DNA from 3 places in the Vibrio sp. R15-SG3-ISO1A genome. Region 2 is predicted to be linked to each of the others. Evidence: riboswitches for the same ligand, from Rfam matches in the RefSeq annotation. Region 2 holds a riboswitch; each other region holds the start of a gene.
What was found. Region 2 has a riboswitch for thiamine pyrophosphate ahead of thiD (bifunctional hydroxymethylpyrimidine kinase/phosphomethylpyrimidine kinase). Riboswitches for the same ligand answer to the same signal wherever they lie in the genome.
Positions count from the first base shown of each region.

Region 1 (10,122 bases), on a different contig from region 2:
ACGGCCCAAGGCGGTTGGCGTGTGGAACGCACCGACCTCAACATTGATGGTCTATTGCGTGGCTATCCGCTTAATATTGCTGGTGATATCGAGGCGTCGGACGCGGCAGGAGATGGCAATGTTCGCGCTAAAACGTCGGGCTTAGTGCTCTCTCATGGCCCTAACAAGATTGCCGCACAGGGCGAGTTGGATAAGCAGTGGGATATGTTACTGACATTGACCTTGCCACAACTTTCAAAAACAGTGCCTGATCTCAAAGGTCAGATTCTGGGGCAAGTGGCGCTGAGCGGAGCGATGACTGAGCCAACCTTAGGGCTAGACATCAACGCCAACCGATTAGCCTGGCAAACCTTAGCGCATATTGGCAGCGCGAGCATCAAGGGCAAGGTGACCCCACTGCCTGTGCCGCAAGGCGCTCTACAATTGAACGTTAAGCAGGCGACGGTTCAAGGCGAGCAGATTGAGAGTGTCGCACTGACCTTTTCTGGCTCGCAACAGCAACATAAGCTCAGCTTAGATCTGCTATCTGAGTTGGTGACGAGCCATATCGACTTGCGTGGTGCATTGACGTTAGAGCCGCAGCTGAAGTGGCAGGGCGAACTAGAAGAGGTATCGTTCTCCACCCTGCAGGGCGAATGGATGCTGGCTGACACCACCGCACTGGGCTTTGACGCTGAGCGTAACCAAGTGATGGTTGCGGCGCACTGTTGGCTGCAGTCGGATTCCGCGTTGTGTTTGGATGAGGATATTCAAGTGGGGGAAAGCGGTGAAGCCGCGCTCTCTTTGTCGCAGTTTAATGTCAATCAACTGCATGCCTTTATCCCACCCACCACTCAGCTCAAAGCTGAAGTGAATGCTAATGTGTGGGCGAAATGGTCGCCAGAGACACCGCCTGAAGTAAAAGCCTCGGTGTCGATGCCTGCCGGTCAAGTGACGCAAAAGCTCGAAGAAAATGTCACCTTGGCGTGGCATGCGGTGACACTGGAGGCCGCGCTAGCAAATAACCGTTTGGATGCCGACTGGCTGATTGATGTGCGCGACAATGGCGACCTTTCTGGCCAAGTGAGTCTCCCTAACGTATTGGACGCCAACCCCAAGATCGACGCCAAGCTCGCGTTAACTCCGTTCCACATTGATTTTCTTGCGCCATTAATCGGCGATTTTAGTGAGCTAAAATCGACCATCAGTACCGATCTCGCCATCAGCGGTGCGGTAACGCAACCGAAAGTCGAGGGGCAACTGCTGATCGATAAGATGTCGCTGAAAGGGGAGCTCTCTCCGGTAGAAGTGGATTCAGGTCGAGTGAGCCTCGAACTCAACGGTTATGATGCGCTGCTCGCGGCAAAATTGACCACGCCAGATGGCGATTTGGAACTCTCCGGTGAAGCCGAGTGGCGTGAGCTAAGTAACTGGAACGCGCAACTGCGAGTGTACGCTGAAGAGCTGCTGGTCAATGTGCCGCCTATGGTGGCGCTGAAAGTGCAGCCGGATATGACGATATCGGCCTCGCCTAAATTGGCGCGCGTGGATGGAAGCATTCATCTGCCTTGGGGGCGTATTATCGTCGAAGAGCTACCGCCGAGTGCCATTGGCGTCTCAGACGATCAAGTGTTACTTGATAAAGATCTCCAACCTGTTGAGAACGCCACCGAAGTGCCGTTTAATCTCGAAACCAATATTAATATCAGCATTGGCGATGACTTCAAGCTAGTGGCGTTTGGGCTTGAAGGCGGACTGAAAGGTAACTTGAATGTGGCGCAAAAAGACAAAGGTCCGTTTGTCCAAGGTGAAATCAACATTGTCGATGGTTCGTATCGCTCCTTTGGTCAAGATTTGATCATCAGTGAAGGTAAGATTTTGATGAATGGGCCAGTGGATCAGCCCTATGTGCAGATCACAGCGATTCGAAATCCCGATAACACCCAAGACGACGTGACGGCCGGGGTCAAAGTGACTGGACCGGCCGATGAGCCATCGGTCACCATCTTCTCTGACCCCGCCATGCCGCAAGCGAATGCGCTATCCTATCTATTGCGTGGTCAAGACATTGATGGCGAAGCAGGCGGCAACGCGATGACCACCACACTCATTGGTTTGAGCCTAGCGAAAAGCGGCAAAGTGGTGGGCGAAATTGGCGAAGCCTTTGGCGTTCAGGATCTGCAGTTGGATACCGCGGGCTCGGGTGATGACTCTCAGGTCACGGTGAGTGGTTATATTCTCCCTGGCTTGCAGGTTAAATATGGGGTCGGCATTTTTGACTCGGTGGGCGAGTTTACGGTGCGTTACCGCTTAATGCAGGATCTTTATTTAGAGGCGGTCTCTGGTGTGAGTAGCGCTGTGGATCTGCTCTATCAATTTGAGTTTGATTAATAGTGACTCTAACACAGAGCCGACGTTGAGACACACTCAGACAGAGAAAGGAAATAGGGGCGGGCAATGCAACATCTATTGTTTGTTTATGGCACCTTGCGCAAAGGGGAGTCGAACCAAGATTTTTTAGCTGGCTCGCAGTGTTTGGGTCACTTTGATACACCGCCCTTTTATGCGCTGTATGATTTGGGGCCCTATCCGGCGGTGATTGAAGGACATGATTCGATCTCAGGTGAAGTCTATTTGATCGATGATGTCACGCTCGCACGTATAGATGAACTAGAAGATGTGCCGGTAGAGTATCGCCGAGAGCGCATCGATACGCCGTTTGGTCAGGCTTGGATTTACCTCTACCAAGATGTCAGCCAATTGGATGTGTTGATTGCATCGGGCGATTGGTGCCAGCGCGTCTAGCGCCATTTTATGGTGAGAACAAGCGTTCAATAAGGAGAGTCCTATGTTAGCGCTGAAACGTACCATCATACCCGTCGGGGCGTTCGTCGCCCTGTTACTCACAGGCTGTACCACTGTCACTACGCCAACGTCTAACGTCGATCAAGATTGGTATCAGTTCGGTGTTGATCGCGGTGAAAACGGCTTACTGAACTTGTCTCAATCCAAGTTAGCCAAAGCGGATGAAGCTGGCTATTTGAACGACGACCGTTATGCCGCCTATTTGGCAGGGTATGAGCAAGGTCGCGGTCAATATTGTCAGCAAAACGCCTACATGCTTGGTGTGATGGGCAAACCCTATTATGGGGTGTGCGACCGTCTTGATCCCTTCTTCCAGCAAGACTATGTCTCAGGTCGTACTTCCACGGCAGGTTCGGGTTTTTAATGGTTGAATACCGATAAAGAAAACGGCCAGAGTTTCACTGCTCTGGCCGTTTTCTTTTAGTCAATGAGTCACGGTGGTTGGGTGAGGATTACTTACTCGCGCGCTCAAACGACTCGAGAATCTCTTGGCGCGCGGCATCGACGTCTTCCCAGCCCTCCACTTTGACCCATTTGCCGCTTTCGAGCTCTTTGTAGCGCTCAAAAAAGTGGGTAATTTGCGCTTTGAGCAGTTCAGGAATATCACCGACATCTTGGATGTGTTCGTACTCTTTGGAGATTTTACTGTGCGGCACGGCGAGCACTTTGGCATCTTCACCTGATTCATCGGTCATTTTCAATACACCGACAGGGCGACAGCGAATCACACTACCTGGCATCAAGGGATAAGGGGTCGGCACTAGGACATCAACCGGGTCACCATCTAAAGAGAGTGTGTGATTCACATAGCCATAGTTACATGGATAGAACATAGGCGCGGACATAAAACGGTCCACAAATACCGCGCCAGAATCTTTGTCGACCTCGTACTTGATCGGATCGGCATTGGCCGGAATTTCGATGACGACATAAATGTCATCCGGGAGTGATTTCCCTGCAGGGACGTGATTAAGACTCATGGGCAAGCTTCCTTGTTATTGGTCGATATGTAGGCAAATACCTTACCGCTAAACTTGGTTTTTTGTAAATGACGGACGATGAGAGCTTGGTCAAGAAAACACCGATTGTGAAGCGCAGCGACTGAGGGAAGTGATGGAAGTTCATAAAAAAACAAGGCGCTCAGTGAGCGCCTTGGGGAGAATAGCTGGGCCTTATTGGTCTTTGTATTCTGCGAGGAAAGATTCGACTTTCTTGACCATGTTTTTTGAGCCAACAAAGAAAGGCACACGCTGGTGCAGCTCTGTAGGTTCAATATCCATGATGCGTTTCTCACCGTCTGAAGCAATACCGCCCGCCTGCTCAATAATGAACGCCATTGGGTTGCACTCATAAAGAAGGCGCAGTTTGCCGTTCGGGTGGCTTTGCGTGCTTGGGTACAGGTAAATGCCGCCTTTCAGCAGGTTACGGTGGAAGTCCGACACCAAAGAGCCAATGTAGCGAGACGTGTACGGGCGACCGTCATTCGGTTCGTTCTCTTGGCAGAATTTGATGTACTTTTTCACGCCCATTGGGAAACGGAAGTAGTTACCTTCGTTAATTGAGTAGATGCGGCCATCTTCTGGCACCATCATATTCTCATGAGACAAGCAGAACGTACCGATCGATGGATCGTAGGTAAAGCCATTGACGCCATTGCCTGTGGTGTAGACAAGCATGGTTGATGAACCGTAAATCACATAACCGGCCGCGACTTGCTTGTTGCCTGGTTGAAGGAAGTCTTCTTCTGTCGGTGGGGTACCGATAGGAGAGACGCGGCGATAGATAGAGAAAATCGTTCCGACAGAGACGTTAACATCGATGTTAGATGAGCCATCGAGTGGATCCATCAATACCACGTATTTGGCGTTTTTGTTCAGTTCTTTATTGAACGCGACCGCCTCATCTTCTTCTTCACTTGCTACGCCACACACTTGATCGCGTGCTTCAAGTGCTGCTTTGAACTTCTCGTTCGCGTAAACATCCAGTTTTTGTTGGGCTTCGCCCTGAATGTTTTCACTACCAACGGCACCGGTGATATCACCAAGGCCAGCCGCGTTTATTTCGCGGTTGACGATTTTAGCCGCAAGGCGAATCGACGACAGTAGGGATGATAGATCACCGCTAGCGTGGGGGAAGTCCGTCTGTTTTTCAACAATGAACTCGCCAAGGGTGCGCATTCCAGACATGTTTATTCCTTAAAATCGCATAAGTTTGGGGGGAGTTGGGCAACCTCTTGCCATTTTATTGTTGGGGCGCAAGAGGGACGAAGCTATGCGTGAGCTTTTGTTTTTGCCTTGAGCAATTGTAAAACCATGATCTTATTATTGGTAACGAACTAACTGTCTAACCTCTCAATTTTTTTGGTAATTATTCAAATATTTTCACGGTTTTTCATCTTGAACAAACTTTGCTCGATTGTGCCAAGATTTCACATCCGAAGGACAAAGAGGTTCGCTTTTCAAGCCATTATCGCCATAATGAGCACTTCAAATTAGCCTTTTCAGGATCACTCTATGCATATTCATATCTTGGGAATTTGTGGCACCTTTATGGGAGGAGCGGCAATTTTAGCGCGTCAATTGGGGCACAAAGTCACCGGCAGTGACGCCAATGTGTACCCGCCCATGAGCACGCTACTTGAATCGCAAGGTATTGAAATTATAGAAGGGTTTGATCCGGCGCAGTTAAATCCGGCGCCCGATTTGGTGGTGATCGGTAATGCGATGAGCCGTGGTAACCCGTGTGTCGAGCATGCGCTTGACAGCAACCTGCGTTACACCTCCGGCCCGCAGTGGCTGCAAGAGTTTCTGCTGCATGACCGATGGGTACTGGCGGTCGCGGGAACGCACGGCAAAACCACCACATCCAGTATGCTCGCTTGGATTCTGGAAGATTGCGGTTATGAACCCGGTTTTCTCGTGGGGGGCGTGCTTGGCAACTTTGGTTTGTCGGCAAGATTGGGCAACAGCCCGTTTTTCATAGTTGAAGCTGATGAATACGACAGCGCTTTTTTCGATAAGCGTTCTAAGTTCGTTCATTACCATCCACGTACCTTGGTCATGAATAACCTTGAGTTCGATCATGCAGACATCTTCGATGATCTGGAAGCGATTAAGCGCCAATTCCATCATCTGGTGAGAACCGTACCAGGCAATGGGCGTCTGTTTACTCCTCAATCGGACCAGGCGCTGCAAGACGTTATTGCCCGTGGCTGCTGGAGCGAACAAGAGTACACAGGGTGTGAATCTGGCTGGCAAGCGCAAAAACAGGCCCAAGATGGCAGTGTCTTTGATGTCTTATTGGCGGGAGAAATAGTGGGTCGAGTGACGTGGGATTTAGTCGGCGATCACAACGTCAGCAATGCGTTGATGGCCATCGCGGCGGCGCGCCATGTGGGTGTCACTCCGGATCACGCTTGTGAGGCGTTAGGGCGCTTTATTAATACCAAACGCCGCTTGGAGTTAAAAGGGCAGGTCAATGACATCACTGTGTATGACGACTTTGCTCATCATCCAACGGCGATTGAACTGACATTGGGCGGCTTACGTAACAAGGTGGGTCAATCCCGAATCCTTGCGGTGTTGGAGCCGCGCAGTGCAACCATGAAACGCGGGGTGCACAAAGAGACGCTCGCGGCCTCATTGCAGGCGGCCGATGAAGTGTTCCTCTTTCAACCTGAGTCTATTACCTGGTCGGTGAGTGAGATTGCCGAGCAGTGCGCGCAACCTGCTTATGTCTCTGACGACATCGACGAGTTGGTGCGCAATATCGCTCGGCATGCTCGCCCCGGCGATCAGATTCTGGTGATGAGTAACGGCGGGTTTGGCGGAATTCACGACAAACTGTTAGCGCAATTAGCCCAATAATAAGAGATACGCACAATGGCTGAAAAATCCATCACCCTCGCTTTTACCGGAGCCTCAGGCGCGCCTTATGGGCTGCGTCTGTTGCAGTGCTTGTTGGCCGCGGACTATCAGGTTTACCTGCTGGTTTCATCGGCGGCGCGAGTGGTGTTGGCCACCGAGCACGGATTAAAACTGCCTGCCAACCCAGACAGCGCCAAGCAAGCCTTGGTCGCCCATCTCAGCTGCGACCCGGCTAAATTAGTGGTGTGCGGCAAAGAGGACTGGTTCTCGCCCGTGGCCTCTGGCTCAGCGGCGCCCAAGCAGATGGTGGTTTGCCCTTGTTCGGCGGGCAGTGTGGCAGCGATTGCTCATGGTATGTCCGATAATTTGATTGAACGCGCCGCCGATGTGGTGATGAAAGAGCGTGGTCAATTGCTGCTGGTGGTTCGAGAAACGCCTTTCTCAACCTTGCACCTTGAGAACATGCACAAGCTCTCGCAGATGGGCGTCACCATTATGCCGGCCGCGCCCGGTTTTTATCACCAACCTAAATCGATAGACGATCTTATTGATTTTATGGTCGCGCGCATTTTGGATCACCTCGGCATCGAGCAATCCTTGGTGGCGCGCTGGGGCTATGATCAACGTAACGATTCGTGATTGCGTCTTGTTGGGCCGTCACGCAAGTATGGCTATTGTAGGGCAGACCTATTACAATCAAGCCGAACCTCATCGGGGAGCTATTCATTCACTGAATGACGCTGAGATCGAGCTTTGCTCGGGACCCGTAGACCTGAACCAGATAATGCTGGCGTAGGAATTGAGCGAGGACATCAGACGTCTGTTTGTCCCTCAGACCTGCGTGGCTCAACAAGGAGAGCGAGCAGTGAAATCCACTTTTATCCCTTCATTTATGCCACTTTGTGCCGCCGTGGCACTGACGTCTTTTTCTGCAACCGCAGCCGATACGTTAACCGTGTATACCTATGACTCTTTCGCTGCCGATTGGGGCCCAGGCCCAGTGGTAAAAAAAGCGTTTGAAGCACAGTGCGACTGTACGTTGAATTTTGTAGCTTTGGATGATGGCGTCTCTATTCTCAATCGCTTGAGACTGGAAGGCGACAATAGCAAAGCCGACATTGTGTTGGGGTTAGATAACAACTTGATGGCAGAAGCGCAGCAAACCGGTTTGTTGGCTGAGCATAGCGTCGATACGTCATCCGTCACCTTGCCAGGCGGCTGGTCCAATACGACCTTTGTGCCGTACGACTACGGTTACTTCGCGTTTGTCTACAACAAAGAGACCTTGGCTGAGCCACCGACTAGCCTCAAAGCGCTGGTGGAATCAAATGACGACTTAACAGTCATCTACCAAGACCCGCGTACCTCAACCCCGGGTCAAGGTTTGATGCTGTGGATGAAATCTGTCTATGGCGACGAAGCGCCGCAGGCGTGGAAAGCGTTGGCGAAAAAGACAGTGACGGTCACGAAAGGGTGGTCAGAAGCGTACTCGATGTTCTTAAAAGGCGAGTCTGACATGGTGCTCTCTTACACCACGTCACCTGCGTACCATCTGATTGCCGAAAATGAGGCTAAGTTCGCTGCGGCGAATTTCGCGGAAGGTCATTACACTCAAGTAGAAGTGGCCGCCAAAGTTAAAACGAGCGCGAACAGCGAGTTGGCGGATGTCTTTATGCAGTTTATCCTCAGCGATGACTTTCAGTCGGCCATGCCCACAGGGAACTGGATGTACCCTGTCACTGACGTCGCGTTGCCAGAAGGGTATCAAAGCCTGACGAAGCCAAGCCAAGCCTTGAGCTTTAGCGCTGAAGATGTGGCTACCCACCGCAAAGCGTGGATTCGTGAATGGCAAAACGCGTTGACCTTCTAAGGTTAGGCGTTCGTGCAATCTGTCCCTAAATTAGGCGTATGGGTCGCGATGTTGATCGCGGCCTTTGTCGTTTCTGCGTTGCTGGCCTTGCTCAATCAAGCGCCTTCCCTCGATCTGCGCGTCATTTGGCAAGACCCTTATTACCGCCACGTTACCCAATTTAGCTTCTATCAATCTTTCCTCTCAACGCTACTCAGTGTCGGCTTGGCGATCCCCGTCGCCCATGCTTTGTCGCGGCGGCAGTTTATCGGCAAAGCCTTGGTACTCAAGCTGTTTGCGACCACTTTGGTACTTCCTGTCTTGGTGGGGGTGTTTGGCTTGCTGGCAATTTATGGGCGCAGTGGTTGGCTGGCGACACAGCTTGTGCAGTGGGATCTCTCGTTGCCATTTAATATTTACGGTTTGCATGGCATTTTGCTCGCGCACCTCTTTTTTAATCTTCCTTATGCGGCGCGTTTGCTGCTGCAATCACTAGAGTCGATTCCGGCGGAGCAACACAAACTGTGCGCCCACTTAGGCATGGGCCATTGGCAAAAGTTTAAGTGGGTCGAATGGCCGCGGATGAGGCAGCAATTAGCGCCCGTTTGCGGGTTGGTGTTTATGCTCTGCTTTACCAGTTTTGCCACTGTTATGGCATTGGGCGGCGGGCCCAAATCGACCACTATTGAGCTCGCGATTTACCAAGCGATCAAGTTTGATTTTGATTTGCAAGCGGGCGCGTTACTGGCAATTTGGCAAATGCTGCTATGTGGCTTAATGGCGTTATCGATTCAACGTTTCGCTCGACCTATTGCCATTTCGATGGGCAGCGACGCACCAACTGCGTTGGTGGTGAAAGACAGTCTATTCTCTAAGTGCTGGGATGGCGCTTGGATAGGTTTTAGCTTGCTGTTAGTGTTGCCGCCTCTTGGGATGGTACTAGCCAGTGGTATGAATTCTCAGGCGCTGAGTGTGCTGAGTGATGGCCGATTTTGGTCCGCGCTCGGGGCGTCACTGAAAGTGGCAAGCATGGCGAGCGTTATCGCTGTCAGTGCGGGCACGGCGATTTTATTATCTAGCCGAAGACTGCGCCTCAATCAACGTGAGAAAACCGCGGATAAGATAGAGCTGCTCGGGACCATCATTCTGGTGACCCCAGGATTAGTGATCTCGACTGGGCTCTTTTTGCTGCTCCGTTCGTGGACGGATGCGCTCAGCTACGCCCTGGTCGTTGTTGTTGCGGTCAACGCGTTAATGGGGCTGCCTTATGTGATCAAAACCTTGGCTCAGCCGATGTTGCAACTTGAGCAGCAGTATCAGTACCTTTGTGCAACCCTTGGGATCCGCGGTTGGTGCCGTTTACGAGTGGTGGAGTGGCGTGCATTAAAACGACCGCTGGCGCACGCGTTTGCCATCAGCTTTATGTTTTCTATGGGTGATCTCAGTGCCATCGCGCTGTTTGGCAGTCAGGAGTTTCGTACTCTTCCGCTCTACCTGTTCCAACTGCTCGGCAGTTACCAAATGGACGCGGCGGCGGTCGTATCAGTCACTTTACTGCTTTTG
Region 1 is NZ_JCBDGH010000054.1:2,291-12,412, forward strand. It holds gene tamB (autotransporter assembly complex protein TamB) at 1-2,370, shown strand, start outside; gene AC6R0L_RS07700 (gamma-glutamylcyclotransferase family protein) at 2,437-2,784, shown strand; gene AC6R0L_RS07705 (DUF2799 domain-containing protein) at 2,828-3,208, shown strand; gene ppa (inorganic diphosphatase) at 3,297-3,824, opposite strand; gene fbp (class 1 fructose-bisphosphatase) at 4,017-5,030, opposite strand; gene mpl (UDP-N-acetylmuramate:L-alanyl-gamma-D-glutamyl-meso-diaminopimelate ligase) at 5,358-6,710, shown strand; gene AC6R0L_RS07725 (flavin prenyltransferase UbiX) at 6,726-7,349, shown strand; TPP riboswitch at 7,413-7,526, shown strand; gene thiB (thiamine ABC transporter substrate binding subunit) at 7,603-8,580, shown strand; gene thiP (thiamine/thiamine pyrophosphate ABC transporter permease ThiP) at 8,629-10,122, shown strand, end outside.
Region 1: it holds a riboswitch for thiamine pyrophosphate, as region 2 does, so the genes downstream of both, thiB (thiamine ABC transporter substrate binding subunit) here and thiD (bifunctional hydroxymethylpyrimidine kinase/phosphomethylpyrimidine kinase) in region 2, are expected to answer to the same signal.

Region 2 (10,122 bases):
ATGGTTGGCCTCTAAGCCGGTGACTGCGAGATAGCCCTCTATCTCAGATTTGACTATCAGCGGCGCGACCGGCACTTCTAGCACTTTCTTATCCCCATCAAGGACATAGACAAAGCTTTGGGTCTCTTTGGTATGCACCGCCTGTTTAGGGACAAACAGGGTCGCCTGACGTTCTATGGCGTTGAGGTAGAGTTCGGTTTTACTTCCCACTAGCAACTGATTATCAGAATTAGTAAAGGTGGCATAGGCGGAGAGAGTCTGGGCTTGTTCGGTGGTTTTGCTGTCGACAAAACTGAGCGTGCCATCAATAAATTGACCGTTGGCATTTTTTACCGACACTGTCGGTGGCGTGTGCGCTGCGGGATCACTCAGTGTCGTTAGGTAGGGGTAGAGCACGTCATTCGGCGCACTGAAATGGAGCTCCACATCAGAGACGGCGATCAACTCTGTTAACTCCTGACCTTTGGTGACGAAGTTCCCGGCACTGACCAGAATTTGCCCCACTTTGCCTGAAAAGGGCGCGACGATGGTGGTATCGACGAGCGCTTCTTGGGCGACAAGAAGATTCTTTCTCGTCGCGTCAATGGCTTGCCGAGCGCCGTCGAGTCGTTCACCGCGCGTCACGCCGGATTTCGTTAAATCAAGGATATTGTCGAGCGCGCGTTGGTATTCCTCTTGGGCGGCTTGAACCGCTAAACGAGCGAAGGTGGTATTAAATTCAAACAGCGGCGTGCCCTTTTTAACCACCGCACCATCGTTGACCAAGACATTGGTAATCTTGCCTTCCTGATCCGACAGAATCTTCGTGTATTCAGACGCTTGGAATTCACCGGAGAGCTTCTCGAGCCGGATCGCTTGCTTCTCTATCGGCAACTGAACTTGATACGCGTTGGATTGATAACGTTCGCTGGCGTTAGACAGTTGGCAGGTGACACTGAGAGTGGCCGCCGCGCCAAACAGAACGCTGAGGGTGAGTGCTAGAGGCTTCATGTTATCCCTAAACCTTGTGGTCGTTGATCCCAAAACGAGATGGCCGCTGGGCGGCTCGAGATGATTATGCAACATAGATTATTTTAACTTTACCGTTAAGTAAAGTTTTATTGATGGTTTGAATGGGTTGCGTAGGGCGTGCTTTTTATCACTCAGTGAAAATGTAGGTGCTCTTTGTGCTCACTATTCTCGACTTGTAAGAATATAATTTGAACTCACTCTATGACCCAGTTAGAAAAGAATTGACCATGAAAAACGGCAGCGGCCAAGTGAACGAGAAAATCTTACAACTGCTCATGCAGGTGGCGGTCAACGATGAGCCGGTGACCGCCAAAATCTTGAGTCATCAGCTCGGGAAACCACTGAGCAGTTTGTATCGCCACCTCAAAATGTTGAAAGAGTGGAACCTGATTGAAGAGAGTACGCACGACAAAACCTTGATCATCGGTCCGGCGGCTTTGATGTTGATGCGCAGTTACCAATCGAGTCAAAGTGAGCTGGAGTCAGTGTCCGCGGTGCTCAGACGCTTACAAAAGCAGACGGGCGAAATGGCGGCTTACATGGTGCCTGTTGGTTATCGTGCACTGTGCGTCAGCCGAAAAGAGAGCATGCAAGCGCTTAGGTGCAGTTATGTCGAAGGGCAGAGTCAGCCGCTGCTGCATGGCGCTTCATCGAAAGTGATGTTGGCGTATATGCCGAGTGCGCGCTGCGAGAAAATCTTGCGTTACTTTGGCCAAGAGTCGCAATGGGACGCTTGGCAGACCAAATTGGACGCGATTCGAACCCAGGGGTACGCGGTCAGTACCTCTGAAATTGATCCCGGGGTGTCTGGTATCAGCGCGCCGGTGTTAAAGGGTAGCAAACTTGTTGGCGCTGTGTCGGTAATGGCACCGGCTCATCGCGTTGAGATGAACGAGCAAAAAATTGTACTTCATGTATTGCAGGCAGCGAGAGCTCTGCCTCCTGAAAGGTAAAGGATATGTTTAGGCTATTTCAACGGCGCAAGCTACACAGTATTACTGGGCTCTGTTGCGACAAACTCACCTTGCTCAGTGTCAGTGAACAGATCAAACCGATGAGCCAAGTGGAGTTTGATATGGCCAACCAGAGCTTGGAAGAGCTCTACGATTGGCTGGCGGACAAAGTCTCGACCAATATTGGCTATGGCGGTCATTTCAATCTCCAACAAGCGGCCAAACATCACTTGCTTGATACCGTTGCTGCGTTGATGGAGTCGGCCAGTTTACCTGTGCTCTTTGCCAATGACGGTGAAAGCTTACTGCATGCGCTGCCGATGGTGGCGAGTCAAGGCAGAGAGTTGGGGTTTATCCATATCAGCCGCAGCTTGGATATCAAACCGACTCTAGAGCCTGAGAAAGGCTCGCTGTTTCATTTTGTCTTGCAGCGCAGTCAGCAAAGCCGCTTGTTCTGCCTTGGCGTGGATTCGGACAATCAAGATCCGAAGCTGCTTGATTATGCAGAAGATCTCGGCTGTGATTGGTTGTCCGTCAACGAGTGCCACTTTCGCTCTCGTTTTACTGTGAAGCAGCAGTTGAGCCACTACTTGTCACATTGTGATGACGTGGTGATCAATATTGATCTCGCCAGCTTACAGCCCGTGACGCGGTTGGAATCCGATACGTTGATCGAAGTGCAGATGGTCAATCGAGTGTTACGCCAAGTTCTGCTTTCAGGCAAGGTGCGCTTAGTGCAATTTGTCGGTTACAAAGACAAGCACATTTATTCGAAAGAGACATTGGGTGTGGTGAATGGCTTGGCGTCACTGTTTCCCAGTCATCATAGAGCAGCGTAATGCTCAAGTGGGTGAAAAACGGGGGCCTATAAAACTACTAAAGCTGGCGGTTAAGCCAGCTTTGTTGGGGTTGCACAGTTATTGAGGTTTGCTGTTCGTGTTTTTGTTCGAATCTTTCCAGTATTGAATACGAACACGATGCAATTGTGCTTTTCTCATTTTCTTCATGATAATCCCTCACGTTAAATACCATGCTCTTCATTGAGCAGATGTGAATCTAGTTCCTCATGAACAATTTCAATTTAGCGGCGAAATGCGCGAAACACCAGTGTTTTGATCACAAATTTTTCGCGAAATTGGCGTAATTTCTAATTTACATGTGACTGAGATCGCCATTTATTGGTCTTGTCATGTAATCGAAGTAAAAGCATCATCTTTACTTTGTATTTGTTAAACAAAACCTTAACTGATGTGTAACCTTGCTCGCCTAACATTTGCTCGCTTATATAATGATAACTCAGCAAGGAGTCAGCAATGTGGGATCGTGATGAACAGGATTCACAATTCAGCCAGATGATCGAAGCGCGACTATCTCGTCGTCGTTTCTTAGCCGGAACCGCTGCCGTCAGTGCAGGGGCGTTTCTTTCCCTCAACCCGATCGCGAAAGCGATAGCGGCATCAAGTGATAGTCGTTTGCTCAACTTCGAAGCAGTGCCAGCCTCGACAAAAGATGCGATCATCGTACCTAAAGGTTATAAAGCCACGCCGCTTCTCTCTTGGGGTGATCCTATTTTTGCTGATGCGCCAGAGTTTGATCAAAGCGGTAAGCAAGATTCAGCCGCGCAGGCGCGTCAGTTTGGTGACAACACCGACGGGATGAGCCTATTCCCTATCAGTGACGATCGCGCTGTTATTGCGGTGAACAACGAATACACCAATTACGAATACTTGTTCGAACATGGCGGTAAAGCGATGACGGCGGACGACGTATTAAAAGCGCAAGCGGCACACGGTGTGACGGTGTTCGAAATCGTCAAATCCGGCGGAGAGTGGAAAGTGGATAAAGCAGGGAAACGCAACCGCCGTATTACCGCTAACACAGAAATGCGCCTGACAGGCCCAGCGGCGGGTCATGCGTTGATGAAAACCAAATTGGATCCTTCAGGCTTAGCGCCACTCGGCACCTTTAATAACTGCGCCAACGGTCAAACGCCTTGGGGCACATACTTAACCTGTGAAGAGAACTTCCACGGCTATTTTGGCACCAGTACGACGGCAGAGTTGAGCGACGATCATAAACGTTACGGAATCAAAGCAGCGAAGAGCAGTTACCAGTGGCATGACACCGATGAGCGTTTCGATGTCGCTAAGCATCCGAATGAGCCACACCGTTTTGGTTGGGTTGTGGAGATCGATCCAAACGATCCGACGTCGACGCCGCTTAAGCGCACTGCACTCGGGCGATTTAAGCACGAGAATGCGGCACTGTTGATCAACGATGATGGTCATGTCGTGGTGTACCTAGGTGATGATGAGCGTGGGGAGCACATTTACAAATTTGTCTCTCGCGATCGCTACCAACCGGGCAATGATGCTGCCAATCGCAACTTGCTTGAAGAGGGCACCTTGTATGTCGCCAAGTTCGAGATGGACGACAACGAGTTGAAAGGCAAGGGGCAGTGGATTGAACTGACTTATGGCAAAAATGGTCTGACTAAAGAGAACGGTTTTAACGATCAAGCCGAGGTGATGATTTTTGCACGTCGCGCTGCGACTCAAGTTGGCGCGACTACGATGGATCGCCCAGAGTGGGTGGCGGTGCACCCAGACAACCAACACGTGTTCTGTACCCTCACCAATAACAAAAACCGCGGCGTAAAAGAGGGCCAACCTGTCGGTGGTCCTAACCCTCGCGCTGAGAACCACTACGGACAAATTGTTCGCTGGGTACCGACCTCGGGCGATCACACCCAAGCAGAGTTTGATTGGGATTTGTACCTGATTGCTGGCAACCCAACGGTGCACAAAGATTCGCTCTACGCGGGTAGTGACAACATCAACGCCGACAACATGTTTAATAGCCCGGATGGTATCGGCTTTGATAAAGCCGGTCGTTTGTGGATTCAAACGGACGGAAACTACTCAAATCAGGGCGATTTTGCAGGTCAAGGGAACAACCAAATGTTGTGCGGCGATCCTAATACTGGTGAAGTGCGACGTTTCTTGACGGGGCCAATTGCTTGTGAGATCACGGGGCTGACCTTCTCCGCCGACTACAAAACCATGTTTGTGGGTGTTCAGCATCCGGGCGAGAAAGGTGCGCCTTCTCACTACCCTGGTGGTGGTGACAGCAAGCCTCGCTCCACCATCGTTGCCATTACCCGTGAAGATGGCGGCGTTATTGGCGCTTAAGCTGTCTCACTGTTTGCATCAACAATCATTCGCATCAAGATGGGCGCCACGAGCGCCCATTTTTTATTGCCGATATCCACATTGGCATATTTATGCGATCGCTCGCATAAAAAACGTCAAGGTTTCGTGTGTTCACCGCAAAGAGTGTTGCGCTTCACAATCGCAATCCCTATATTGAAAGAGTACTCAGCATAACCTTAAGGTGTTCTAATCCGAATAAACTCCAGATAACAATACGACATTGAGCGATTGACCCGGCGAATCTAACCCATTTCTATTGGTGCAGACGCCCCAACGTAAAAAGAATAAAGTCTATCTGAGCGCCTTCTGATGAGAGAAGTGGCACCTTTAGGTTATTAAGTACGGTGATGATAACTGAGGAGGAGGTTAGGCTATGGTATCACTACTTTGGGTAGCATTAGGTTGTGTGGTCTTCTTATGTTGTTGGAGTGCTCAGCATGGTCTCCCTATGCTGGGGCTTAAACTGGATGAGTCCGATCTACTGATTATTTCTGAACTCGCTGGCGAAGACGTCTTAGAGGCATGACCTCAAATAACGACGATAATGAGCGTTGAAGCAGCAGCAAAAATGGAGCCTTGGGCTCCATTTTGCGTTTCAAGCCTATCGAAAATTTTGGCTATGGCAGTGCGTTGCGTTATAGCGAGATCACGTCCGTCAACTTATCCACCACCGTATGAAAACGGGCTGGCCACGCTCTTTGTTTCTTGCTCACCAAATACAGGGTCTCGACGACGGTTTTCTTTGGCTGATGAACAGCAAGTTGATCGCGCAAGGTGAAAGAGCTGAATGCGCTGTGTGGCAGCACCGTAAAACCGAGCCCTTTGGCAACTGGCAGAAGAATTTGGCTGAGTTGGTTGATGTAGCCCGAGGTGCGCAGGGCGCGAATATCAATCCCCGCCAGCGCTTTGTCGCCACACTGCGAAAAGTAGAGCGAGAGATAGTGCTCGGCGTCGGGATGGCGAATTAAGCCGAGCTCAAGGAGAAGTTCAGGGGTAATAGGCTCGTCGACGTTTGCCGGCACAATCAAACACATGGTTTCTTGACCTATCTCTTGCGCTTCGATTCTCGGGTCGAGCGGGATGTGAGTGACAAGGCCCAAATCGGCGCGCCCCTCAGCCAAATCGTCGATGATCTTACGGTTGGGGGCGACTTCCAGCTTGACGACCAGTTGTGCAAATTCACACTGTAAATCGAGCAGATGCGGGTAGATAAGCTGCGCCAACGCGCCAGAGCAAGAGACCGACACCTCACCGCGATGCGCGTCGTCCTGAGATAACGAAGCAATCAGGTCTGTTTCTTGTTTGGCGCGCTGCTTTGCGTATTGATAGACCTGTCTGCCTTGTTCCGTTACTTCAAAGCTCTTGTTGTGACGCGCAATCAGTGGGTAGCCGCAAGCCTGTTCGAGCTTTTTGATGTGCTGGCTGACACCGGGCTGAGTCATGAACAGCTTTTCTGCGGTATGAGTAAAGTGGCCGGTCTCGACCAAGGTTTGAAACGTTTTGAGCCAGAGTGGATTGAGCATAACCGTCAAATCAATAACGAAAATTTATAAAATTAAGAGTAAACGATAATGTTCTGTGTGCCAAACGTCGCGTTCGTATCGCCCACTCCTCGATTCACTCGGGTTATTTAAGTGATCTGAATAGGTTGCATCTGCGCTATCACAGGGTTAAGGTTGGCGACATAGTCGGGGAGCGTTCCTTCTGCTCGAGTCATAACGATAGCTTGATTAACGAGCCTGTCGTAGAAGCATAGAAGGAGGGCTGAGATCGCATCGCGAGACCCGTTGAACCTGATTCAGTTAGCACTGACGTAGGGAACTATTCATAACGCGGTGTCGTGGGGTCGCCACAATCTCGCCCGTTATGTGTTGTGCTTGGCCAACGCGCTCTGCACACAGTTCCTGACGCGTGCGTGAGGAACACCGATGAACCAAACCGCATTTTATGACCCTCAAACTCCGATTGTCCTAACCATCGCTGGCTCCGACAGTGGCGGCGGCGCGGGCATCCAAGCCGACATCAAAGCGATCAGTGCAACAGGCAGTTACGCCTGCTCCGTTATTACGGCAATTACCGCGCAAAATACCTGTGGCGTTCACGCCATTCATCCTATCCCTATCGACCATGTTCAAGCGCAGCTCGATGCGGTATTGAGCGATCTCAATGTCGTGGCGGTGAAGGTTGGCATGTTGGCCGACGCTGAAATCATCCGTGTCGTGGCACAAAGTTTGTCGTCGTATCAGCCCAAGTTTCTAGTGGTGGACCCGGTAATGGTGGCCACCAGTGGTGACAGCTTACTGCACGCCAGTGCGGTGGGTGCGCTCAAGAAAGACCTGCTACCGCTTGCCGATATGATCACACCAAACTTACCCGAGGCGGCGGCGCTGACTGGGCGAGCAACGCCGACATCGGAAGAAGAGATGGGATCGATGATTGACGCCCTGCGCGCCTTGGGCGCCAAAACAGTGCTTCTTAAGGGCGGGCATTTAGAGGGCGAAAGCAGCAACGATCTGCTGATTGAAAGGAGTGGCAGTGAATTGATTCGCGCTAAGCGAGTCGCCACTCATAATACTCATGGTACGGGCTGTACGTTGTCATCGGCCATTGCGTCCTATCTTGCCCAAGGGTATCGGCTGCACAAAGCGGTCCATTTGGCTAAGCAATACATCTCACAAGCCATTGCGCATGCCGACGAACTCTCTGTTGGTCAAGGACATGGGCCTGTGCACCACTTTTTCTCTGGCCACCAAAATGTGCGTTAATCGCGATGGTGTGCAGTCACAACATAAGGGCCCTTATTTGGGCATCGAGACCGAGCCAGAGCGGCTAGAGTTGAGAATAAAACGCGCCGCGTCATAGCGATCGTTGGAGAGAGGAATGTAGCCAGAATGGGAGACGACTTTGTTGATGTTGTCTCTGTCGATATAACTATCGACAAAGCGTTTCAATGATGGCCGTTTCTCTAGCGCCTGTTTGTTCACGTAAATAAACAGAGGGCGGGAAAGTGCGGTATATCGCCCCATAATTACGTTCTCGACACTGGGTTTGACGGCGTTGGCGCCTGAGGGAGAGATGGCGATCGCTTTCAACTTGTCTTGATTTTGCAAATAGTAGGCAAAGCCGATAAACGCCATGGCGTTGGGATCGGCGGCCACTTCGGCGACTAAGGCTTCATCGTCTTCATTTGCGGTGTAGTCTTGTCGACTCGCTTTGCCATCCAGCACCACCTCAACAAAATAGTCATAAGTGCCTGAGTCTGATCCAGGGCCGTGCAGGACGATGGGGCGATCAGGGAAGTGCGGATTGACTTGCTGCCAGTGAGTTATCGTGCGTTCAGCGGTGCTTTCCCAGAGTGTTTTCAGTTCATCAAGAGAGAGCGCATCGATCCACTGATTTTCTTTGTTCACCACCACGGTTATTGCATCGAGTGCGACAGGGAGCTCAATATAGTCGATGTGGTTGATCTCACACAGCGCTCGCTCTTTCTCTTTAATCGGGCGAGAGGCGTTAGATATATCCGTGCGGCCTCGGCAAAACTTACGAAATCCGCCACCTGTGCCAGTGATACCTACTACCACTTGGGTGTTGTGCCGCTCGGCACGCATAAAGTGATCGGCGACGGCTTGGGTAATCGGGTAAACGGTACTCGACCCTTCAATTTTGATCAGATCTTTCCCGTGTGTCGTGGTACTCATCAGCGCTAGGCATACAGAAGCAAGAACAGTCGAACGCAATCGAAAAGTCATGGTTGAGCACAAAGGAAGAATCAACATACCGCGACTATACGAGCTAGCACTTTTGAGCTCAATATCTTCACGTGAACTGTCACTAAAGATTCATCAATCACTCATCAATAATAACTACGCTGAATATTTTCATGGGGATGTAACATTTCTTCACTAGGCTGACTCGCCTATGTTTTTATTCCTGCCCGCAAAATACGTGGGTAAACGTTCGTGTGATGCTATGAAGCGCAAATTCATTTTTACTTCCATTCTCGCCTTGTTGGTGATCACGTTTACGTCGGCGCTGGTGACCCAAGCGACCCACCTGTTAGTGAAAAAGTCCCCGCTTGCGGAAGCGGCCGCTGAAATTAAAGTCAACGGTACGCTGGCCTACCTTTGGTTTGATGAGATCATGTCGGGCGATACCGCTCAGTCGATTCAGGAAGTGTGGTACTACTTAGAAATCGCCGATTGGCATGTGGTCGCGCTGCTTGAAGGCGGCGAGAGTATCATGGGCAATTATGAGCCAGTCACGGACAACGAATTACGTGAGCGTCTGGTTGAGCTTCGCAAAACGCTGGCGCAATTTCGCCTTCATGTGGAATCCACCTACCAAAAAATTCAGGCGCAGCGAGCGGATGCGTTTTTAAGCGCCGGACGCGACGAGCAATTTTTGGAGTTTGCCAGCCAAGCGGATGAGATCCAGCGCGTGATCAAAGCCAGTTATGAGTCTGGGATTTCCAATTACACGCAAACCAGCATCACCCTGATTATTGCGGTGATTGTGATTGCTGCCTACTCAATACGATTGCAGCACCGCTATGAGAAAAACCGCGATCAATTGCTCCACTCTCTCACGCAAGCCAAAGCCGCAATAGAGGAGAAAAATGAGCAACTGCACAACCGAGCTTACTTCGACCCTTTAACTGGGTTGCCAAACCGAGCGCTGTTTTTAGACCGACTAGGCCAATCTATCCTCAACGCGGACCGCTCGAAAAAGCCGTTTGCTTTACTGTTCATCGATTTAGACCATTTTAAAGACGTCAACGATCTCTATGGGCATGAGATGGGCGACCGCTTGCTTGAGCAAGTCGCAAAGCGGATTGAGAGCAGCATTCGCATCACCGACTTGTCTGCGCGCTTCAGCGGTGATGAGTTTGTGGTGGTGCTGAGTCACTTAAACAGCGTTAATAGCGCAATCAGTGTTGCCAACCGTAT
Region 2 is NZ_JCBDGH010000069.1:682-10,803, reverse strand. It holds gene AC6R0L_RS11015 (efflux RND transporter periplasmic adaptor subunit) at 1-990, opposite strand, end outside; gene AC6R0L_RS11010 (IclR family transcriptional regulator) at 1,239-1,964, shown strand; gene AC6R0L_RS11005 (arginase) at 1,970-2,803, shown strand; gene AC6R0L_RS11000 (PhoX family protein) at 3,278-5,155, shown strand; gene AC6R0L_RS10995 (hypothetical protein) at 5,550-5,702, shown strand; gene AC6R0L_RS10990 (LysR family transcriptional regulator) at 5,812-6,699, opposite strand; TPP riboswitch at 6,856-7,013, shown strand; gene thiD (bifunctional hydroxymethylpyrimidine kinase/phosphomethylpyrimidine kinase) at 7,105-7,941, shown strand; gene AC6R0L_RS10980 (PstS family phosphate ABC transporter substrate-binding protein) at 7,975-8,925, opposite strand; partial or broken gene AC6R0L_RS10975 (putative bifunctional diguanylate cyclase/phosphodiesterase) at 9,146-10,122, shown strand, end outside.

Region 3 (10,122 bases), on a different contig from region 2:
CTCGCCTGCCCGTATTGTTGTCTCACGCGATTATTCACCGCGACGCCAGTGTTGATTTCTTTATTCGCCAAGAACGTCTGCCGCAAGGCTTTGCTGAGCATGTTGGTACCGGTGTCAGAGTTCATGCTCCCGAGTCTTTGGAGAATATTCTTAACTCGCTTAATGGACGCCGAGTATTACTTGACCCAGCGACGAGCAATGCGTGGTTTAAATTGACACTGCAAAACAGTGGCGCGCATGTCGTAAGTGCAGCCGATCCTTGCTTGCTGCCGAAAGCGCAAAAAAATGCGGTCGAAATTGAGGGCATGAAAGCGTGTCATGTGCGCGATGGCGTCGCCATGGTCAAGTTCCTCTCTTGGCTTGATAACGAAGTCGCCAACGGCCAACTTCACGATGAAGCCTACCTAGCCGACCGTTTAGAAGCGTACCGCCGTGAGGATGAAACGTTAGTAGACCTAAGTTTTGATACCATCTCCGCAGCAGGCAGCAACGCGGCAATGTGTCACTACAACCACGAAAACCAACCGACCCCGGGTCAGTTGAGCCTGAACTCTCTCTACCTGGTCGACTCTGGCGGCCAATACCTCAACGGAACGACGGACATCACACGTACTGTGGCCATCGGTCAACCTAGCGATGAGATGATCAAGCAGTTTACCTTAGCGCTCAAAGGTCATATTGGTGTCGCACGCGCCCGTTTTCCTAAAGGAACACGCGGCTATCAAATTGATACCCTTGCCCGTCAACACCTATGGGCAGAAGGCTTTGACTATGACCACGGTACGGGCCACGGTGTCGGCCACTTCCTCAGTGTCCATGAGGGACCAGCAAGCATTTCCAAACGACAAATTGATGTGGCTTTGATGGAAGGTATGGTGCTCTCCAATGAGCCCGGTTACTACCGCGCCGATGCGTTTGGCATTCGTATTGAGAACTTAGAACTGGTAGTGGAAACCCCAACGCAAGGTGATTTCCCAGTGTTGAGCTTCGAGTCACTCACACGTTGCCCGATTGATAAGCGCAACATCAACATCGATATGTTGACCAAACCTGAGCTCGCTTGGCTTAATGATTACCACCAAAAAGTGTGGAGTGACCTCAGCCCATTGGTCGATGGTGAGGTAAAAACGTGGTTAGAGCGCGCAACGTCGCCCATCGCTCACCGCGACTAATCGCGCTTTGAACACTCGGTAGATCTGCATATCGCGTGAAGGTGAACAAAAGGCTCTCTACATGAGAGCCTTTTTTAATTGTGGCGTGGTTGTTTCACGTGAAACATTATCCAGAATAAATTGCGTTCCAGTCTCGCCAAACGGGGTCATACCCTTTTGAGCGTAACGCCTGCTCGACTGACTCGGCGCTGCGCTCATCACTGATCTCAAACTGTTCCAACTCGACGTCCTGCATCGCGTATCCGCCGGGCTGTGTTTTTGATGCAGCGGACATGGATGTCACACCCAGTGGCAACACATTGTCCCTAAACTGCGGTGACTCTCGTGTCGATAACGAGAGCTCAACCGTCGGATTCAACAACCGATAGGCACAGATTAACTGAACCAACTGCTTATCACTCATCACCGATTTGGGTTGAATCACCCCTTCCGATGCATTGCCCTCACAAGGTCGAAGCCGTGGAAAAGAAATCGAGTAACGAGTTTGCCAATAGGTACGCTCTAAGTAGTCAAGGTGCGCGGCGACGTAAAAACAATCCGTGCGCCAATCGTCCAAGCCGATGAGCGCGCCTATACCGATCTTATCGATCCCGGCTCGAGCCAATCGATCCGGCGTTTCCAAGCGATAGTCAAAATCTGTTTTGTTGCCACGCAAATGGTGCTGCGCGTAAGTGCGACGATGGTAAGTTTCCTGATAGACCATTACTGCATCGAGGCCCAAGGGTTTCAGTTCACGGTACTGCCCTTCATCAAGCGGCTGCACTTCCATTGCCAAGTAGTTAAAGTGCGCTTTAACAAGTGGCAGTGCGCGGCGAAAGTAGTCCATCCCCACTTTGGTTTGATGCTCACCGGTGACCAAAAGCACACTGTCGAACTTCATCAACTTAATCGCGTCTATCTCTGCCGCGATTTCTTGCTCTGTCAGCGTACGGCGTTTAATTCGGTTCTCCATCGAAAAACCGCAGTAGGTACATGCATTGGCGCACAAGTTGGAGAGATAAAGCGGGATATACAATCCAATCGTGTTGCCAAACCGTTTACGCGTGAGCGCATAGGATTGCTGCGCCATTTGCTCAAGGTAAGGCTCTGCCGCAGGTGAAATCAAGGCTTTAAAATCTTCGAGATCACGCTTAGATTTCGCCAATGCGCGTTCCACATCCTGATGAGTTTTCGCGTAAATCGACAGTCTTATGTCATCCCAGTCCATGCGTTGATGAATCGATACAAAACTCATTCTGCGTCCCTCACTCCAAGAAGGCGGTTAATGGGCTAGAGGCAACAGCATGGGTAACCTGACCAGCCAAGCCGGATTCAAACGCTATCCGCCCGCTTTCCACCGCCATCTTAAACGCTTGCGCCATCGCTACGGGATTGCTCGCCGCCGCGATCGCGGTATTCACCAACACCGCATCTGCGCCCATCTCCATCGCTTTTGCCGCATGAGACGGAGCACCAATCCCGGCATCAACAATGACGGGGACACCGGCTTGGTCGATGATGATCTCCAAAAAGTCTTGCGACGCCAGTCCTTTGTTCGAGCCTATGGGAGCACCTAGAGGCATCACTGCTGCGCAGCCCACCTCTTCTAACCGCTTACACAACACCGGGTCTGCGTGGCAGTACGGCAAAACAATAAAGCCATCTTTGACCAACTGCTGTGCCGCTTTGAGGGTTTCAATTGGGTCAGGCATCAGGTATTTAGGATCGGGATGAATCTCCAGTTTAAGCCACTCTGTGCCCAAGGCTTCACGTGCTAAGTGTGCGGCGAAAATGGCATCTTGCGCAGTTTTTGCCCCAGAGGTATTCGGTAATAAATTCACGCCAGCGGCAATCAACGGCGCTAAGATATCATCTTGCTTATCATGGATATCGACGCGCTTGAGCGCCATAGTCGCCAGTTGCGATCCCGACGCCTCAATAGCGCGCGCCATGGTAGTACTGTTCGAAAACTTACCCGTGCCGGTAAACAGACGCGAGTCAAACACTTTGCCCGCGATAGTAAGCGGTGTTATTGGCGCCATGATCAGCCTCCTGCAATGGCTTGAAATAGTGCGATGGCATCGCCTTGATTGACGATATGTCTGTCCCACTCGCTGCGCGGAACGACACAGTTATTGATGGCAAACACACAGCCCACCTCGGCGAGCGATAACTCAGCAATGAGCGCCGTCAATGTTGTCCCTGCGTGAGTCGTATGAGTTTCACCATTGACGGTGATAGTGATGGGTTCCATGTTCATTCCTTAACGGTGTTTGACTGACACACGTGACAAGTGGCATCCACTGAGATAGTTAACGTCTGCCAGCGCATCGTGAGTCCATCAAACAGGTGTAATGTCGATGCGCTAAGCTGTGGCTCATCAAGGGCTAACCATTGAATCGCCGCCAGCGCTTGGTAATTACCTAACGTCCCTACCACCGGACCTACCACGCCAAGTTCACTGCATTTTTGGCCAGAAGGAAGTGAATCGAACGGGTATAGGCAGTGGTAGCATGGACTATCTTGCTGATAGTCAAACAACGCGAACTGCCCTTGCCATCCCATGGCCGACGCCGAGATCAAAGGTGTCCGGTTTTTGAAGCAGAGCCGATTGATTTGCTGGCGCGTTTCAAGGTTGTCTGTGCAATCAAGCACGATGTCGGCAAGCATGATCTCAAGCGCAAGTTGGGTATCATCGAGCCGTTGGTCAATCGCGCGAATGCGAATCAAAGGGTTGAGATACTCTAATTGACTCTTAGCCGCCAACGCTTTGCTCTGCCCTTGGTCATCGTTTCGATAGATGACTTGGCGCTGAAGATTGCTTAGCTCGACACGGTCATCATCCACCAACACCAATTTGCCCACACCAGCGGACGCTAAATAAAGGCTTGCCGCCGACCCGAGGCCACCACAACCAATCAGCAACACATGAGCATCCGACAATTTTGCTTGCCCTTGTTCGCCCCATTGTGGCAACGACACTTGTCTTTGGTAACGTAAGAACGCCTCGTCAGACAGCATAGTCATCCCTGCTCTCCTACTTGCTTGTTTGCCTTCATCAACTCAGTAAAAGCCGTAATGACCGGTTTTGGGTCGTCGGCGAGCGTAATCGCGCGCACGACAGCCAGGCTTGAGACACCGCACTGCCACACCATCGCAGCGTTACCTTGGTCGATACCGCCAATCGCAACCGTAGGAAAGCCCGTACCTTGCGAGCGAGGAATCGAATCAATCAACTGTTGATAAAGCTTCAAGCGCACTAAACCTTGTGGCTTTGAAGGCATAACCTTGGTCGTGGTTGGGAAGATATGCCCCAGTGCGATGTAGCTTGGCGCAATCTGCACAATACGCAGCAGTTCGTAGTAGCCGTGTGTCGAGAGCCCTAAAGCGATATCTGCCTGTGACAATGCCTTCAAGTTCGACGCTTCAATATCTTCTTGGCCAAGGTGAACACCGAATGCACCGTGCTTAATCGCCAACTGCCAATGATCGTTGATAAACACGTTTGCTTGGTATTGCTGACCCAATGCAATCGCACGTATCACCTGCGCCTCCAAATCAGCTTGCTGTGGATCTTTGATGCGCAGCTGTATGGTTTTAATGCCTAGAGGCAGCAATCGTTCAATCCAACGGACATCGTCGACCACCGGATAGAGACCCAACACCTCTTTCGCCATAGAGGGAAAAGAGATCGCGCGGCCTTCAGTTTTCCAACCAACACGAATGCCGAGAGTTTCGTCTTCCAGCACAGGCGTAGGAAATTGCTCAAAACAACATGGCCATTGAGATGTTTCACGTGAAACATGCCCCATCGCACGTGCGAGCGTCAGTGCATCTTCAACGGGAAAATCGAGCGCCCGCAAGGTGATAAACCATGCGAAGTGCTGTGTAGGGTCAAGCGCCATTTGGTGGACATTAAGCGCACGCACTTCAGCATGAGCACGCGTGCTGTGTTGCCAAATATCGAGCACGCGCCCTTCGCACCTTGCGCCAATAACGATCGCATGCGGGGCATAGTCCGCCAGCGAGACATCACCCTCTGCAACTGAGTACACCAGTTGATGAACGTTTTGTTCGCTGTCGTCACTGAGAGAGGAAGACTCAAAGACTTGCGTATCCCGAGCAATCCAAACAGAAGAAGACGCACCGCGCAGTTCAACCGTCGACTCAGCCCCTTCAATCAACTGAATCTCTTGTGTGGCAAACCCTTGCTCGCCGGCTAATGCCAAGCATTGCGCGATATCATCGCGCAATGTGGGCTCTGAGTGAGGAATCACAATTTTCATCGCCGCGTTCCTACGACTCTACACTTTCAGGCTGAGCGGCAGGATGATACAACTCAGAACCCGATTGACGGAACTCCTCTGACTTCTGGCGCATCCCTTCGAGTGGATCATCGAGCATTTTAACGGAGATGGCTTGGTCAGCTTCGACTTGTTGCGTGTCTTTAGCGTACTCGCGCACTTCCTGAGAAATTTTCATCGAACAGAATTTTGGTCCACACATTGAACAAAAGTGAGCCACTTTGCCCGACTCTTGCGGCAAAGTTTCATCGTGGAAAGCTCGCGCTGTATCAGGGTCAAGCGATAAGTTGAACTGATCCTCCCAGCGGAACTCAAAGCGAGCTTTTGAGAGTGCATTGTCACGAACCTGAGCACCAGGGTGGCCTTTAGCCAAATCCGCCGCATGCGCCGCGAGCTTATAAGTAATCAAGCCCGTCTTAACGTCTTCTTTGTTGGGTAGACCAAGGTGCTCTTTCGGCGTCACATAGCAGAGCATCGCACATCCGTACCAGCCGATCATCGCAGCGCCAATGCCAGAGGTAATATGATCGTACCCAGGGGCAATATCGGTCGTCAGAGGACCCAAAGTGTAGAATGGCGCTTCGTGGCAGTGCTCTAGCTGCTCATCCATATTGGCTTTGATCATGTGCATAGGTACATGCCCAGGGCCTTCAATGATCACCTGCACGTCATACTCCCACGCGATCTTAGTCAGTTCACCCAACGTGCGTAGCTCAGCAAACTGCGCTTCATCATTGGCATCGGCCACCGAACCTGGACGCAAGCCATCACCGAGCGAAAGCGCGACATCGTACTTGGCACAAATTTCACAAATTTCGCGGAAGTGGGTGTAAAGGAAGCTTTCTTGATGGTGAGCGAGACACCACTTAGCGATGATCGAGCCGCCGCGAGAGACAATACCCGTGACACGTTTGGCCGTCATCGGCACATAACGCAACAGCAAACCGGCATGAATCGTGAAGTAATCGACGCCCTGCTCAGCTTGCTCGATCAAGGTGTCTCGCATCACTTCCCAATTGAGGTTTTCTGCGATGCCATTCACTTTTTCGAGCGCTTGGTACATAGGCACGGTACCAATCGGAACTGGGCTGTTACGTAGAATCCACTCTCGAGTCTCGTGAATATTGCGTCCGGTCGACAAATCCATCACCGTATCGCCACCCCAACGTGTTGCCCAAACCAATTTCTCAACTTCTTCCTCAATGGAAGAGGTCACAGAGGAGTTACCAATATTGGCGTTCACCTTGACCAAGAAGTTGCGACCAATGATCATTGGCTCCGCTTCCGGGTGGTTGATGTTGGATGGAATGATGGCACGGCCCGCGGCCACTTCTTGGCGGACAAACTCAGCACTGATGTCCTTTGGCAAGTGGGCCCCAAAGCTTTGACCTGGATGCTGTTGGTTCAACACCTCATCGCGATAACGAGCACGCCCCATGTTTTCACGCAGAGCGATGTATTCCATTTCCGGTGTAATCACACCTTGACGCGCGTAGTGGAGCTGAGTAACACACTGACCGCTTTTCGCACGGCGAATGCGAGGTAAGTTACCATAACGCAGCTCGTCTAGCGTATCGTCTTCCAAGCGCTGTTTGGTGTATACCGAACTGACCTCATCGAGCAGCTCCGTATCACCGCGCTCTTCAATCCACTGTTCACGTAACTTAGGTAATCCATGGTAGAGGTCAATCGTATGGTCAGGATCGGTATAAGGACCAGAAGTGTCGTAAACGCGAATCGGCTCATTGGGCTCAAAGATCGGCGCGTCTTTAGTACCGCCAATCAAGCTGTCAGCGAGGGAGATTTCTCGCATAGGAACACGAATATCAGGTCGTGAACCTTCTACATAAACCTTGCGTGAATTGGGGTACGCCTGTACCGAGAGGGTATCAATAAACTGTTTGGCTTCCAGTCTCGCTTGTTTGCGATTCGACATAGCATTTTTCCTTGCTCTTTATTGCTCGTAGGAGCATGAGTGTTAGAGATAAAAATGCTTGGCGGAAAGATGCGACAAGAGGGCGATCTGACGCGGGTATCTATCTGTAGATAGATCGCATGACGCTCAGATCAGAGAGAACGAATCCTAGATTAGGAGGGTCGATATCTTCTCTTGTTCCCTTCGCAGGTATTAACCTGATCAGGTTCAACGGATCCCGAATAAACGGTCTCAGCCTTATGGCACTCCGACAAGTGAACCGAGTATATAAAAACGGCTTGGATAAACCAAGCCGACCTGTGTAAATTTTGTCTAGTGAGGCTCAAAGCACCTCTAAGCAAGCTAGCTTTTGATCAGCAGTTGAAAGCCCACCCAAGCGGCAGAGATGCTTAATACCACATTGAGTAAGACATTGAGTCCCATCTTGAAAAAGGCGCCCTGCTGCATGAGTAAAACGTTGTCCATCGAAAACGTAGAGAACGTCGTCAAAGCACCAAGAAAACCGAGCCCGATGATCTGTCTCCATGGTTCAGTCGCAAGGTTGCCATTTTCAAACGCGGCAATCAGTAAGCCCATCGCCAGTGAGCCGACTACGTTAACAGTTAGCGTACCGTATGGAAAACCTCGCCCCAGTAATGTCGCACACAGCTCAGACACTAAATAACGAGAGCACGCACCAACGGCGCCACCCATGGCAATAAACCCTAAAATTGCAAACTGACCCATAACCCCTCCAAATTTATGGCGTTAGTGTAGCGCCAAACAGACAAAAAAACAGACTTCAGATCAATGTAATGACGCTAAACATCCTGCTAGATTTAAAAAGTTACAGGAGTCACTTTACTTCGATGTAACCCATCAAACCGGTTTTCATGTGCTCTATGACATGACAGTGATACATCCACCGACCGGGGTTGTCCGCGACGAAAGCCGCTTTGGCACGACCATTCTTGCCCAGTAGTACCGTATCCGTATGGAACGGCTCTGGGAGCGGCTTACCGTCCATTTCGAGCACGGTAAAGGTGTGGCCATGAAGATGAATAGGATGATGGTACTGAGTGACATTTTTAAGATCGAAGATGTAGGTTTTGCCTAGCTCCAACTGTGCCAGCGGCGCAGGAATCGAATGACGACTCATCCCCTGCCACGCCACCTTGTTGGTCAACCAAAAGGTTGGACTCGCCTTGCCATCTTTGCCTACGGGCGTCACCGCACCTTGCCACTCAAACACAAAGTCAATCTCTTCAGCGTTGGCAAGATCGAGCGCGGGCACAGGGTTAAGAGGCAAGTTTGGCAGCGCTTGATCCTGTGGCAAATCAGACGCGACGACATCAAATTCACACAGAGGAAAAGGGAAACGCCCCTTCATTTGACGAACAAACACTTTGTTGCCAGCAGATGGTGCAATCAGACCAAGATCCACCCTCATGCCCGGTCCCATTTTATGCTGAGAGAGCTCAATTGGCGTGCTGACCGGGTTACCATCAATCGCCAATATCCAAGCCTCTGCCCCTTCAATCGCTATTGGATAGGTAATGGTATTGTCGACATTTGCAATGCGTAAGCGAGTGGTCGCGTGTGCTTTAAGCGTATATACAGGCTCATGAACGCCATTCACACTGCTCCACTCCCCTGGAGTGCCCATCCGAGCACTTAAACGTGGAATCATTCTCTCCTTCCACTGCCCCTGGCTGTCAATGTGCCAATGCTTGAGCATCAACGCATGCTCTTCATCAAAAACCACGGGGTCGCGCTCTTCAACAATAATCAGTCCAACGAGTCCTCGCCCTAACTGTTCAACGCTGTTCATGTGTGGGTGATACCAAAACGTGCCTGCGTCAGGCGGAGTGAATCGATACTCAAACGTCTCTCCCGGCATGATAGGCGCTTGACTGAGAAAAGGAACGCCGTCCATCTCGATAGGAATTCGCAAGCCGTGCCAATGTATGGTTGTAGGCTCTGACAGTTTGTTCGTGAAACGAATCACGACCTCTTCCCCCTGACGACAATAGAGTGTCGGCGCAGGGATCGCACCATTAAACCCCAGTACGTCTGTTTGATACCCAGGGACGAGTTCGGCCCGGCTAGGCTCAGCAGTGAGCTCGTAAACATAGCCTTCTCGAGTCCGAGTTTGCCGAGTCACTGAACAAGCAGGAATCATTGAGAGAGCAGACAAAGCAAGTGAAGATTGAAGAAATTGGCGACGACTCAAAGCCATAACGGTAAACACCTAAAACAGACAAGACGTATAATGTAGCAAAATACTGCGAATGATTCTCAGTGCAATGAGCGATTTGTGGTTTTGTCGCGTGCAAGATTAAAAAGACGGAGACAAAAAAGGCTCTAGTCTTACGTCGGGGACGCCTAGTCTAGAGCCTCAAATCTCAAATTTGGTATGTATAGATATAAAAAGGCTCTAGTCTTTCGACTAGAGCCTTAGAATATGGCAGGGGTGGAGAGATTCGAACTCCCAACACGCGGATTTGGAATCCGCTGCTCTGCCAATTGGAGCTACACCCCTAAAATTAGGTTCAAATTGTTCGTGGAAGAGAGATTCGAACTCCCAACACGCGCCTTCTCGAGGACTTTTGGGGAATCCGCTGCTCTATTAATGAGAGCTACCCCCCTAAAAATTAGATTCAAAAAAACCTCGATAAACGAGGTTTATAAGTGGCGGAGTGGACGGGACTCGAACCCGCGACCCCCGGCGTGACAGGCCGGTATTCTAACC
Region 3 is NZ_JCBDGH010000085.1:2,584-12,705, reverse strand. It holds gene AC6R0L_RS14715 (aminopeptidase P family protein) at 1-1,172, shown strand, start outside; gene thiH (2-iminoacetate synthase ThiH) at 1,279-2,406, opposite strand; gene AC6R0L_RS14705 (thiazole synthase) at 2,417-3,193, opposite strand; gene thiS (sulfur carrier protein ThiS) at 3,196-3,405, opposite strand; gene AC6R0L_RS14695 (HesA/MoeB/ThiF family protein) at 3,408-4,172, opposite strand; gene AC6R0L_RS14690 (thiamine phosphate synthase) at 4,175-5,437, opposite strand; gene thiC (phosphomethylpyrimidine synthase ThiC) at 5,448-7,391, opposite strand; TPP riboswitch at 7,553-7,651, opposite strand; gene crcB (fluoride efflux transporter CrcB) at 7,734-8,117, opposite strand; gene AC6R0L_RS14675 (multicopper oxidase domain-containing protein) at 8,227-9,609, opposite strand; tRNA gene AC6R0L_RS14670 (tRNA-Trp) at 9,836-9,912, opposite strand; tRNA gene AC6R0L_RS14665 (tRNA-Asp) at 10,063-10,122, opposite strand, start outside.
Region 3: it holds a riboswitch for thiamine pyrophosphate, as region 2 does, so the genes downstream of both, thiC (phosphomethylpyrimidine synthase ThiC) here and thiD (bifunctional hydroxymethylpyrimidine kinase/phosphomethylpyrimidine kinase) in region 2, are expected to answer to the same signal.